3 regions of the Pseudoalteromonas thalassia genome follow, and region 3 is predicted to be linked to each of the others. Evidence: predicted binding sites of a transcription regulator. Region 3 holds the regulator's gene; each other region holds the start of a gene.

Region 1 (4,612 bases), on a different contig from region 3:
AGTAGTACGTGTGTTCTTACTTTATTTACAAGGTATTCGCGAGCTAAATCGACTTGTGCATCCTAGGGCTATTTACTCTATTAAACTGGGCCGAAAAGCGTTGCCCGATAAAGTAGTCGAAGCCGTTTGGGGGTTCTTTTCTGCCTATGCTTTGGTGTTTGTGATCATCATGCTGGCATTGATGGGGACGGGTATGGACAATATAAGTGCATTCTCTGCAACGGCCGCGTGTCTAAATAACTTAGGCCCAGGGTTAGGTGAAGTTGCTGCGCATTATGGTGCCATTTCAGATTCAGCCAAATGGCTATTAACGATAGCTATGGTGTTTGGTCGTCTAGAAATATTTACCTTGTTAGTGTTATTTACTCCAACCTTCTGGCGTGGATAAAACGAGTATGTGATTTTCTGTTAGTGGAGGCGAAACAATGCCGAAGACACAAAAACAAATTAATCTTGAAAAACTGGGCTGCATTCCTGCTGGTAGTTTGGTTGATATTGAAATCACCACACCAACTGATAGTAAACGCGTAAAAACAGAGTTTATTGGTTTGTTAAATGATCAATATATAATCTTAAATTACCCATCTATAAAGCGGATAGCGAATGCACATGAATACATTAAAGATGCTGTAATGATTATAATACGTGCTGTACTTGAGACGGGTGGTGGTCAAGTCATTGCGTTTCGTCAGCAGGTTAGTGCAATTTCATCGCATCCTCATCGCTTAATTTTTCTAAACTTTCCACAGCAAGTGCAGCTTTATAGTTTAAGAAGTGAAACGCGAATTCCCACACTATTTTCTGCAAACTTACTGATCAAAGAGCAAACACTCGAAGGCCTCATTAAAGATATTTCTCTCACTGGCGTGCAGTTTGATATCGACAGTAAAGAAGACTTGAGCCAGCTCAAAGGGCAAGAGTGTAAGGTTGTGCTAAGTAAACGGGAGTTTAATGGCACTGTATGTCGAGTACGTAAAAGAGCGGCAGGTTTTATTTTAGGTATTCAGTTAGATTCGAGTAAAGATGAAATGAAAGGCTTTATGAAAGAACATTTAATCGACTTGTCTGTACTTGAAAAATAGCAGAAGTCGCCATTTTGCAACAAAGTGGCGACTTTTCATGTTTTTATCCTGCCAACACCTAAATTAATTCATAATAAATTTAAATTTACCTTAAAAATCAATATTTTGAATGTGGTTTTTATTTTCGTTTTTTTATTTTAATTTCTTCGTTCAGATTGAGTTTATATTCAAACTCAGAAAATTTTGCTTTTCTGATCCTGTATTACACCCACTGTCTCCATTTTAAATCTTATAAGTAATTGATTTTAAATGATGTAAAAAAACTACCATTCACTCTGTTGCAAAATAGCAACAAAAAAATCGACTAATTTTTATTAAAAACCATGTTTTAACGTAAAAGCTATTGATTTTTATGGCTTTTTAAACATTGGCATCGAAGTTGAAATAGTCCTAGCGAACACAGAGAAAAACTGATTCAGGAATATATCCTTTATCAAAGTTGAGACAACATTGAAGGAATAGTGATTATGAAAACATTACATAAAACTTTAGCACTGGTAGCTCTAGCAACATCTTCAGCAGCGTTTGCTGCAGATTTTGACACATTAGATGTTAATGGTGATGGCGCTATCAGCAAAAGTGAAGCATCTGTAAGTGAAGCACTAATGAGTCAATTTAAAGATCTAGATACAGATGGTAACGGTGAGCTTTCTAAAGAAGAGTATTCAAAAGCTTAATTTCATTGTAAGGACACACTGAAAAGGACTTTCTAACTCAGACAACACACTTTGAAGGAATGACATTATGAACACAGTAAATAAAACACTTGCACTTATGGCACTAGTATCTTCATCAGCAGCATTTGCGATGAGTGATTTCGATACCCTAGACGTTGATGGCGATGGTGTAATCAGCCAAAGCGAAGCGTCTGTTGATGCAGAGTTAATGAGCAAATTCAGTGAACTAGACACTGACGGTAACGGCGAGTTATCGAAACAAGAGTTCTCAAAAGCTTAATGCAATTAAATAACAGTTTACTTAGCTGATCAGTTCTGTGCTGCCAAAGACAGCCTAAATGGATAAGGGAATCCATGAAAAAGGACAATACCGGAAGTGCGATCAGCTAACACTTAATATTGAAGGAATATGATTATGAAAACAGTTAATAAAACCTTAGCACTTATTGCACTTGTATCTTCATCGGCAGCATTTGCAGCAACAGACTTTGATACCTTAGATGTAGACGGTAACGGCGTGATCAGCAAAAGCGAAGCGGCCGTTGATGCAAACATCATGTCGCAGTTCAAAACATTAGATGTTGATGGCGACGGCGTTCTTACAGAAGCAGAGTTTGCAAATGCAGAATAATTGATACTTGTACTTATTTGTACAAGTTGTTATTACTCAGTTTCCACTAAACAGGGATCTCAGAAACGGATTTCACTCTTTTCAAATTTTGAGGTAGTTATCATGAAACAGTTAAGCACAACAATCGCAATTTTAGCATTAGCAATATCATCAGCAGCTTTTGCACAGGGCGTAAGCTTTGCAACATTTGATACTGACGGCGATGGTGTGATCAGTAAAGAAGAAGCATCTGCAAATACACAGCTTGAAAAGTTATTCCCAGAGCTAGACAGCGATGGTAATGGCGAACTATCAAAAGAAGAGTTCGCTCAAATCCAATAGAATCTTTTAGAAAAGTTAGGTACTTTCACTTCAAGAGTCGTAAAGCAGCTGTGATGGCTGCTTTTTTCGTTTATAAGCTTTTACTTACAAGAAGATAGCACTGACTTGGAACAGCTTTTCAACAACCGTAATGTGCTTTTTATCAATCAAGAACATGATTACGTGGTCACCAGACTGAATAACCGTATCGTCATGGGCAATCAGTACGTCGTCGTTACGTACTATTGCGCCAATAGTCGTACCTGCGGGTAGTTTGATATCAGCAATTGCTCGGCCAACAACTTTAGAAGTATGCTCATCACCATGAGCAACCGCTTCAATGGCTTCTGCTGCGCCTTTACGCAATGAATAAACATTAACGATGTCACCACGACGAACGTGTGTTAGCAGCGCCGAGATGGTTGCTTGCTGAGGCGAAATAGCAATATCAATTTCACCACCTTGTACTAAGTCGACATAAGCACCACGCTGAATAAGCACCATGGTCTTTTGTGCGCCCATACGCTTTGCCAGCATCGCAGACATAATATTTGCTTCATCGTCGTTAGTTACCGCAATGAACACATCAACCTGCTCGATATGTTCTTCTGATAACAGCTCTTGATCAGAGGCATCGCCACAAAACACCACGGTGTTATCAAGCATTTCGGATAACTGCGCAGCTCGCTCTTTATTCCGCTCAAGTAATTTAACACTGTGATTTTTCTCGAGTGAACGAGCAAGTCCTGCACCGATGTTACCACCACCGGCAATCATGATCTTTTTGTATGAACGTTCGAGCTTTTGCAGCTCATTCATTACCGCTCGAATATGCTTGGTTGCAGCGATAAAGAACACTTCATCGTCCGCTTCGATAACGGTTGTGCCAAGCGGTTTAATTGCTTTACCTTGACGATAAATAGCCGCTACGCGAGTTTCGACATTCGGAATGTGTTCTTTCAAGGCTGAAAGAGCATAACCAACCAGTAAACCGCCGTAATACGCTTTCACCGCAACTAGCGATAACATGCCATCGGCAAATTGTAATACCTGTAAAGCGCCCGGATAATCGATTAAGCGACGAATATACTTAGTAACCAACGCTTCAGGCGCAATATAGTGATCAACAGGTAAGTCATCGTTATGGAATAGCTTTTCGCGATACTTTAAGTATTGCTCTGAGCGAATTCGGGCTATTTTGGTTGGAGTGTTAAAAATACTATAAGCGACTTGGCAAGCGACCATGTTCACTTCGTCAGAACTGGTTACGGCAATAATCATATCGGCGTCTTCTGCACCTGCACGGCGCAATACATCGGGATGCGCACTGTGGCCAGTAACACCTTGTAAGTCGTACTTGTCTTGTAACTCTCGCAAACGGTTACCGTCGATATCGACAACGGTGATCTCATTTTGCTCACCAACGAGGTTTTCTGCCAATGTGCCACCAACTTGTCCGGCACCGAGTATGATTATTTTCATAGCGTGTTCTTATTAGTGTTTTTTAACTAGCTTTGCATAGTAGAAACCGTCACTTTCACCAGGCAATAATTGCAGGCCAGGTAAAGTAGGGGTGTCGTTTTCATGCAGAGGTACATGTTCAGCACTTTGATTATTAGCAAGGAACTTAGCAACTTGTTGTTGGTTCTCTTGCGGTAATACAGAGCAGGTCGCGTAAACTAACGTACCACCAGGCTTAAGTAGTGGCCAGATGCTATTGAGGATATCGCCTTGTAAATTTGCCAGCTCTTCAATATCAGATGCACGTCGTAACCACTTAATATCAGGATGACGACGAATTACACCTGTTGCTGAGCAAGGCACATCAAGTAATATACGATCGAATTGCTGCTCATCCCACCAAATATGTGGTTGTGAAGCATCAGCACATTGTAGATCGGCAGTTAAACCAATGCGTACAA
Region 2 (4,612 bases), on a different contig from region 3:
TCAGCTGTACTTTGAAGCCTGTTGCAAAACGCGGACTCACTCGTGCTGTGACGTATACTGAGCCTGTATTCTCTCGAACGGTTGCCTCATTTTCTGGTGAGGAAATCGTTATTTTAAAATTGACAGGTGTCGCACTAGCGGGGTTATCAAGTATGCTGGTGTCGGTTGTAGGCATGGTAAGGTTTTGAGTATTGAGCTTTACTTCTTTAGCCCCAGGGCGAGGTGAGTCTGAGAACACTAAAACACCATTCTCATCTTTCCACGAGTAAATTTTTTTTACTTCACTTTGTGCGTAATTGCATACTGTAAAAAGGAGTAATACTAATAAAATCGTGTTTTTCACTCTGTGACCCTAGGTTATCTAATCTAACTAAAACTTTAGAGTAGAATTGGCCAAATTACCATCAAAAAAGCCCGCAAAGCGGGCTTGAGAACACACATTTATTATCAATCTGATAATTCTGATACGGCGTTAAATTAAACGCTGTAGTACATTTCGAACTCAACTGGGTGAGTTGTCATGTTAAGCTTTTCAACTTCTTTGCCCTTAAGTGCAATGTAAGCATCGATAAGGTCATCAGTGAATACGCCGCCAGCTTTTAAGAACTCACGGTCAGCATCTAATGAATCTAATGCTTCTTGCAGTGAAGATGCAACTTGTGGGATCTCTGCAGCTTCTTCAGCTGGAAGATCGTATAAGTCTTTATCCATTGCATCACCAGGGTGGATCTTGTTTTTGATACCGTCAAGGCCAGCCATAAGCATTGCAGAGAACGCTAAGTATGGGTTAGCTGTTGGATCAGGGAAACGTACTTCGATACGACGTGCTTTAGCAGACGGTACCACTGGGATACGGATTGAAGCAGAACGGTTACGTGCAGAGTATGCAAGCATTACTGGTGCTTCGAAGCCCGGAACTAGACGCTTGTATGAGTTAGTTGACGCGTTAGCGAATGCGTTGATTGCTTTAGCGTGCTTGATGATACCACCGATGTAGTAAAGTGCTTCTTCAGATAGACCAGCGTATTTGTCACCAGCGAAGATGTTTACGCCATCTTTACCTAGAGATTGGTGACAGTGCATACCAGAACCGTTATCACCTACGATTGGCTTAGGCATGAATGTCGCTGTTTTTCCGTATAAGTGAGCCATGTTATGGATAACATATTTCATCTCTTGGATTTCGTCAGCTTTTAATACCATTGTATTGAAGCGAGTTGCGATCTCATTTTGACCTGCAGTTGCTACTTCGTGGTGGTGAGCTTCTACTACTTGACCTAGTTCTTCAAGAACTAAACAAGTTGCTGAACGCCAATCTTGTGATGAATCAACAGGTGAACACGGGAAGTAACCGCCTTTAACACCTGGACGGTGACCCATGTTGCCACCTTCGTAATCTTTATCTGAGTTCCAAGCAGCTTCTACAGAATCGATTTTGTACATAGAACCAGACATGTCTGATTTGTATTTAACGTCATCAAAAAGGAAGAATTCCGGCTCTGGACCAAATAATACAGTATCAGCGATACCTGTAGAACGCATGTACTCTTCAGCGCGTTTTGCAACAGAACGTGGGTCACGCTCGTAACCTTGAAGTGTTGAAGGCTCAACTACGTCACAACGGATGATTAGTGTAGCTTCTTCAGAAAACGGGTCCATTTTAGCAGACTCAGGAACAGGCATAAGCACCATATCTGATTCGTTGATGCCTTTCCAACCTGCAATTGAAGAACCGTCAAACATTTTGCCGTCTTCGAAGAAATCTTCATCAATTTGGTGATGAGGAATAGAAACATGCTGTTCTTTACCTTTGGTATCAGTAAAGCGTAAATCAATGAACTTAACGTCATTTTCTTTGATAAAATCTAAAACCGATTGTGACATGTGTCCTCCAATTGTTGGGTTTTATTTTTGCTGCATTATTGCTTTTGCTCTATGTAAGCTGGTTTCATGCCATTTTTTTAAGGTGTTGTTAAGGCTGACAAAAAAGAAACCGCTTGTTGTTATGTTAACTTTTTATGCACTGTTTTGGTGCGGAAAAAGATCATTTTGGTGCGTAAAAAGAATGACGACGATTTGCACAATTACTGAGCGTGCCAATTTATCGGTTCTAAATACGATTAAGTGCCAAAATATGGTTTAAAAAATGCAATTTTGCCAGTTTTATGCTTATAAAAATTATTATTTTCATAAATTTGTCATTTATAAAACAGATACTTATAAAATGCCTGAAGAAAGTTTTGAAAATTGTATTGGATAAACTTTCATCCATGCCATTATTAAGGGATAATATGCGCCCTTTTAAATCCTATGCTGGGACATCTGGTGAAAATGCCGGTGAGTGCGTAGATCTTGCAGGATCAATGAGATTCAATTTCTCTGAGAAAAAATATGAGCATCGAAAAGTTAAGAAATATAGCGATTATCGCCCACGTTGACCACGGTAAAACAACTTTGGTTGATAAACTGCTTGAGCAATCAGGCACATTAGAAACGCGCGGCGGTAATGAAGAGCGCGTAATGGACTCAAACGACATTGAGAAAGAGCGTGGTATTACCATTTTAGCTAAAAACACAGCTATCTCTTGGAACGACTACCATATCAATATCGTAGACACCCCAGGACACGCCGACTTCGGTGGTGAAGTAGAGCGCGTACTTTCGATGGCTGACTCAGTATTACTACTTGTTGATGCTCAAGAAGGTCCAATGCCACAAACGCGTTTCGTAACGCAAAAAGCATTCGCACAAGGTTTAACACCGATCGTTGTTATCAACAAAATCGACAAGCCAGGTGCACGTCCTGACTGGGTTATGGACCAAGTATTCGACTTATTCGATAACTTAGGTGCAACTGACGAACAGTTAGACTTTAAAGTAATCTATGCATCAGCTATCAATGGCTGGGCTACATTAGATTTAGACGAGCCATCAGATAACATGGAACCAATGTTCCAGATGATCGTTGATGAAGTATCTCCACCGGATGCAGATCCTGAAGGTGCTTTCCAAATGCAAATTTCTCAGCTTGACTACAACTCATACATCGGTGTTATCGGTGTTGGTCGTATCAAGCGTGGTACTGTTCGTCCTAACCAACAGGTTACTGTTGTAAGTGCAGACGGTACTAAGCGTAACGGTAAAGTTGGCCAAGTAATGAGCTACTTAGGTCTTGAGCGTCATGAAGCAGAATCTGCAGGCGCTGGTGACATCATTGCTATCACGGGTCTTGGTGAGCTGAAAATCTCAGACACTATCTGTGATGTAAATACCGTTGAAGCATTACCACCGCTTAGCGTTGATGAGCCTACAGTAACAATGACGTTCTCTGTAAACACTTCACCATTCGCTGGTAAAGAAGGTAAATTCGTAACGTCACGTAACATCCTAGAGCGTTTACAAGCAGAGCTTGTTCACAACGTAGCACTACGTGTTGAAGAAACTGACAACCCAGATAGCTTCCGTGTTTCTGGTCGTGGTGAGTTACACTTAGGTATCTTAATCGAGAACATGCGTCGTGAAGGCTACGAGCTTGCGGTGTCTCGTCCACAAGTAATCCTTCGTGAAGTTGATGGTCAAAAAGAAGAGCCATACGAAACACTTACAATTGACTGTCAAGAAGAGCACCAAGGTTCTATCATGGAACAAATTGGTCTTCGTAAGGGTGAACTAACAGACATGTCTCCAGATGGTAAAGGCCGTGTACGTATGGACTTTATGATCCCAAGCCGTGGCTTAATTGGTTTCCAAACTGAATTCATGACATTAACGTCTGGTTCTGGTCTTCTTTACCACACATTCGATCACTACGGCCCACATAAAGGCGGTACTATCGGCGCGCGTAAGAACGGTGTAATGATTGCTAACGCAACAGGTAAAGCACTTACTAACGCATTATTCAACCTACAAGACCGTGGTAAGTTATTCATCGGTCACGGTGTTGAAGTTTACGAAGGTATGGTTATCGGTATCCACAGCCGCGATAACGACCTAACAGTAAACGCACTTAAAGGTAAGCAACTTACTAACGTTCGTGCATCTGGTACAGATGAAGCACAAACGTTAACACCACCACTTAACTATACGCTTGAACAAGCGATTGAATTCATCGATGATGATGAGTTAGTGGAAGTGACACCTCAGAGCATCCGTATTCGTAAACGTCACTTAACTGAAAGTGAGCGTAAACGTGCGAGCCGTCAAGCTAAAGACTAATAAGGTCTTGTAGTTTCACAAAATTAGAACCGCCGTATTGAAAGATACGGCGGTTTTTTTTAGTGGTCAGCCAAGTAGGTTGTGCGCAGCGATACCCAACTTTATTCATTTAAAATTTTAAACTTAATTGCACTTTTTTGCTAAACCCCCCATCTGTACTATCTTTTCTAAATCGACCTTGCAGGAGAGTGAGATGTACTTAGTTAGACTTATTTATACAAGTGAAATTAGCGATGGGTTTGGGCCTGGGGATATTGAAAATATTCTTGAGAAAGCCAAACAAAACAATAGCAAAATGAATGTTACAGGTTTGCTTTGTTTTAATACTACTCACTTTTTACAGTGCTTGGAAGGCTCTAGAAGTGCGGTAAATGCAACTTATCACCGTATTTTGAAT
Region 3 (4,612 bases):
ATCTTGGAAATCAGGGCGAAGAGCTTAAAGCATTTAATACCAAAGATGGCTTTGGCATAAAAGCACTCATTAATAGTGGCTTTGAAGTTGCCGTTATTACTGGGCGCCATTCACAAATAGTTCAGCAGCGAATGACTAGCCTAACCGTGCAGCATATTTATCAAGGCCAAGAAACAAAGCTGATTGCATACCAAGAGTTAAAAGATAAACTTGGCCTAGAAGATGAGCAAATAGCGTACATTGGTGACGATGGCCCTGATTTGCCTGTAATGGAAAAAGTAGGCTTTGCGGTAGCAGTCAATGATGCGCACCCACTGATAAAAAAACTGGCTCACTATACGACCATGCTACCGGGTGGCTTTGGCGCTGTACGTGAATTAACAGATTTACTGATGTTAGAAAACGGTAAGCCGTTAACTAGCGATGGAACCAGCGCATGAATATAGCCCGTATTTTACTGAGTATTGTTTTTGTTTGTTGCATGGTGTGGTTGTGGTATCCGTACTTTAACCAAACAACAAACACAATAAATAGTGAAGACGAGATTATTGCAACTCCCGATTATACGGCCGTTGCACTAAAGCAAACCGCTTATGATGAGCAAGGCAAGATTAGCCATAAAGTGGCCGCTGCGAAAATGGAGCTTTATCAGCAGCTTGGGTTTACCTTTTTTGAGCAACCTATTTTTACACTTTATGGCGACCAGCAAATTTGGCAAGTAAAAGCTAAAGAAGCCACCTTATATGAAAACGATCAGCTTATTTTTGAAGGCGATGTTGTTGCTAAAAACTTAACCCATAATGGCATGATCGAAGATATTAAAGCTGAAAACATTAACGTTGATATAGAACAAATGACCATGTTTTCGAAGCAACCTGTGACGCTAACAGGACCAAATTTAAAAATTACCGGTAAAGGCCTAAAAGCTAATTTAAAAACCGAGATTGTAGAGTTAACTAACCATACACGAACCATATACTATGACCAATAAACTGAAGAAATTACTCCTGATCCCAAGCTTATTGATTGCCTTTTCAGGCGTAGCTGCCGAGCAGACAGGCGCACAAATTAGCATAAGCTCAGATCGTCAAACTGGTAAGCTAAAAGATGGCGTTGGTATATTTGAAGGCAATGTCGAAATTATACATGGTAACCGCCGGATCACAGCCGAACGCCTTGAAGCCCATGGTGGTGATACAGAAGGTACTGTTGAGTTAATTATCGCCACAGGTAAGCCTGCTTATTTTGAAGAAAAGCAAGCAGATGGCACGGTAATGAGCGCCAGTGCAGAAGAAGTTCGCTACGACGTAGCCAAGCGCTTCTTAACTTTAAATGGCGAAGCCGAAGTGACTCAAGCAGGCCAAAAAGTAACAGCGAAAAGCATTACTTATGATATGGCACAACAACTAATTAGCGCAGAAAAAGACGAAAACTCAACAGACCGTGTACACACAATCTTAGTGCCTGTTGACAACAAACAAGACGATAAAGGCCAACCATGAGCACATTAAAAGCAGAGCTTTTAGCAAAAAGTTATAAAGGCCGCCAAGTTGTCAAAAATGTGGGTCTTGAGGTTGAAGCGGGCAGTATCGTTGGTTTGCTTGGCCCAAATGGCGCAGGCAAAACCACCACTTTCTATATGATTGTTGGCTTAGTACCTAGCGATAAAGGCAAGATCAGCATTGATGATAATGATATTACACTTTTGCCAATGCATAGCCGAGCACGTTTAGGGATTGGTTACCTACCACAAGAGTCATCTATTTTTAGAAAGTTAACGGTTTATCAAAACCTAATGGCTATTTTAGAAACGCGTAAAGATTTAAATAAACAAGGCCGAGAAGAAACACTCAACAACTTACTTGATGAATTTAGTATTCAGCATATTCGTGATAGTCAAGGTATGGCCTTATCTGGGGGCGAGCGTCGTCGCGTAGAAATTGCTCGGGCATTAGCCGCAAACCCTAAATTTATCTTGTTAGATGAGCCTTTTGCTGGTGTTGATCCTATTTCAGTGTTAGATATAAAGAAAATTATTGAACACTTAAAAAATCGTGGTATTGGTGTATTAATCACTGACCATAATGTTAGAGAAACCCTTGATGTTTGTGAAAAAGCCTACATTGTTTCTCATGGGGAGCTAATTGCATCAGGAACACCTGAGCATGTTTTAGCTGACCAAACCGTACGCGATGTGTATCTAGGTGAGCAATTCAGGCTATAACCAATAAGCCACCATCTAGCGCATCTGCTAAACTAAATAACAATGACAATAAATCGATATAAATTTACCTGTGACTGCACAGGTGTCGATAACACATAAAAGGATTGTTAGGGATACATGAGGCAATCATTACAGCTGCGCATGGGCCAGCAACTTACAATGACTCCACAACTGCAACAAGCAATTCGCTTGCTGCAGCTTAGTACATTGGATCTCCAGCAAGAAATTCAAGAAGCACTTGATAGTAACCCTCTGCTTGAAGTGGAAGAAGCAGATTACAACGATGAAAACATTGGTAAGAACGAGCAAAAAGCTGAATCTGATGATACTCAGCTAAGTGCATCGGCCGAAGAAGCGCCGAGTGAGTACGAACAAGAAAGCAGCGATGCCCTTAACAAAGACACCGTTAGTGACGATTTAGCTATGGATGTGACATGGGATGAGTACATGAGTGCAGCCCCATCAACATCATCAGGTCCAATGCCAGAAGATGAGTCAATTTATCAAGGTGCATCGACTGAAACCCTCCATGAATACCTTATGTGGCAATTACAACTCACACCATTTAGCCCAACCGATGAAGCGATCGCTGTCGCCATCGTAGAGGCAATTGATGACTCAGGTATTTTAACTGTTAGCTGCGAAGACATAGTCGAAAGTTTTAATCAAAATAATGATGAAGAAGAAATCGAACTAGATGAAGTCGAAGCGGTCTTAAAGAGAATACAGTTGTTTGATCCAGTAGGGATTGGTGCCCGTAGCTTACAAGAGTGCTTATGTATCCAGCTTCGCCAATTCGATGCGAGTACGCCGTATTTAGCTGAAACTAAAATGGTTTTATCTGAGCATATTGAATTATTAGCAAGTCGCGACTATCGCACTTTGATGAAAAAGACTAAGCTTAAAGAAAGCGAACTAAAAGAAGTAATGACGCTGATCCACAGCTTAAACCCTAAGCCAGCAGACAGCATAGTTCGCGAAGAGTCTGAGTACGTTATACCCGATGTATCGGTTAAAAAAGTTAAAGGTCGTTGGGTCGTTGAACTAAACCCAGATTGTATGCCAAAAATTAGAGTGAATAGCCAATATGCAGCTATGTCACGCTCAGTAAAATCGAGCAGCGATAGCCAGTTTATTCGCTCTCATTTACAAGAAGCTAAATGGTTTATTAAAAGCTTAGAGAGCCGTAACGATACACTTTTAAAAGTGACCAATTGTATCGTACAGCAACAACAAGCATTTTTTGAACATGGCCCAGAAGCCATGAAACCAATGGTGCTGAACGATGTCGCAGAAATGGTCGAAATGCATGAATCGACAATTTCACGTGTTACAACACAAAAATACATGCACACCCCTCGCGGGATTTTTGAGTTGAAATATTTCTTCTCAAGCCATGTCAGCACAGAAAACGGTGGTGAGTGTTCATCAACAGCAATTCGCGCTTTGATCAAAAAGCTTATCGCTGCAGAAAACTCAGCTAAACCATTGAGTGATAGTAAAATTGCAGATATATTGGCTGAGCAAGGAATTAAAGTAGCTAGACGCACAATTGCAAAATATCGAGAGTCTCTAGCGATACCTCCGTCTAATCAGCGTAAGAGTTTGATTTAGACGTTTTACATAGAAGGAAAATGCTTATGCAACTAAATTTAACTGGTCGTCATGTAGAAATCACTGATTCATTAAGAGACTATGTAAACAGCAAGTTTGCAAAACTAGAAAGGCATTTTGACCACATTAATAATGTACATGTCATTCTAGATGTAGAAAAATTAAGCCAAAAAGCAGAAGCAACTTTACATGTAAATGGAGGCGAGCTCTTTGCCTCAACTGCACACCAAGATATGTATGCAGCCATTGACTCGCTAATCGATAAACTAGATCGTCAAGTCATTAAACACAAAGAGAAATTAGCTCGACACTAAATTATGAAACTTAGTTCACTTACTAACCAGGACTGCAGCAAAGCTGCGGTCCTTTTTAATAGCAAAAAAAGAATCCTTGAATATATCAGCGAGCTGGCTCACCAGCAGCTTCCTCATTTATCTCAACAAGACGTCCTTGATGCCTTACTCAATAGAGAAAAATTAGGCAGTACAGGTATTGGTCGTGGCATTGCTATTCCACATGGCCGCATGAGTGGTGCAGAGCAACCAAAGGCATTTGTCATAGTGAGTGAATCCCCAATCAATTTTGACGCAATTGATAACCGACCTGTGGATATTTTCGTTGCACTCATCGTACCAGATGGAGACAGCCAACTTCACCTAAAGACCTTATCGACAATTGCTGATAGACTAAAAGATAAAGAGTTTTGTAAACAGTTACGTAGCGCCAAAACAGACCACGAACTGTTTCAGGTCATATCAGCAGAGGCATAAATGG

Evidence for each region. The regulator sigma-54, encoded in region 3, starts transcription at its own class of promoters, with help from an activator protein. The targets are predictions, from matches to a motif close to GTTGGCACGNNNNTNGNNT.
Region 1: AAEU31_RS19085 (EF-hand domain-containing protein) is a predicted target of sigma-54. The motif match lies at 1,449-1,467, and genes of this name have one in related genera.
Region 2: glnA (glutamate--ammonia ligase) is a predicted target of sigma-54. The motif match lies at 1,940-1,958, and genes of this name have one in related genera.

Annotation. Positions count from the first base shown of each region.
Region 1 is NZ_JBMMUE010000022.1:12,280-16,891, reverse strand. It holds gene AAEU31_RS19095 (TrkH family potassium uptake protein) at 1-388, shown strand, start outside; gene AAEU31_RS19090 (flagellar brake domain-containing protein) at 426-1,082, shown strand; gene AAEU31_RS19085 (EF-hand domain-containing protein) at 1,550-1,759, shown strand; gene AAEU31_RS19080 (EF-hand domain-containing protein) at 1,827-2,039, shown strand; gene AAEU31_RS19075 (EF-hand domain-containing protein) at 2,175-2,390, shown strand; gene AAEU31_RS19070 (EF-hand domain-containing protein) at 2,493-2,711, shown strand; gene trkA (Trk system potassium transporter TrkA) at 2,796-4,172, opposite strand; gene rsmB (16S rRNA (cytosine(967)-C(5))-methyltransferase RsmB) at 4,185-4,612, opposite strand, start outside.
Region 2 is NZ_JBMMUE010000009.1:111,415-116,026, reverse strand. It holds gene AAEU31_RS12270 (DUF4124 domain-containing protein) at 1-343, opposite strand, end outside; gene glnA (glutamate--ammonia ligase) at 478-1,884, opposite strand; gene typA (translational GTPase TypA) at 2,392-4,215, shown strand; gene AAEU31_RS12255 (BLUF domain-containing protein) at 4,409-4,612, shown strand, end outside.
Region 3 is NZ_JBMMUE010000012.1:42,111-46,722, reverse strand. It holds gene kdsC (3-deoxy-manno-octulosonate-8-phosphatase KdsC) at 1-440, shown strand, start outside; gene lptC (LPS export ABC transporter periplasmic protein LptC) at 437-991, shown strand; gene lptA (lipopolysaccharide transport periplasmic protein LptA) at 981-1,502, shown strand; gene lptB (LPS export ABC transporter ATP-binding protein) at 1,499-2,224, shown strand; gene AAEU31_RS14400 (RNA polymerase factor sigma-54) at 2,342-3,838, shown strand; gene hpf (ribosome hibernation promoting factor) at 3,865-4,152, shown strand; gene ptsN (PTS IIA-like nitrogen regulatory protein PtsN) at 4,156-4,608, shown strand; gene rapZ (RNase adapter RapZ) at 4,609-4,612, shown strand, end outside.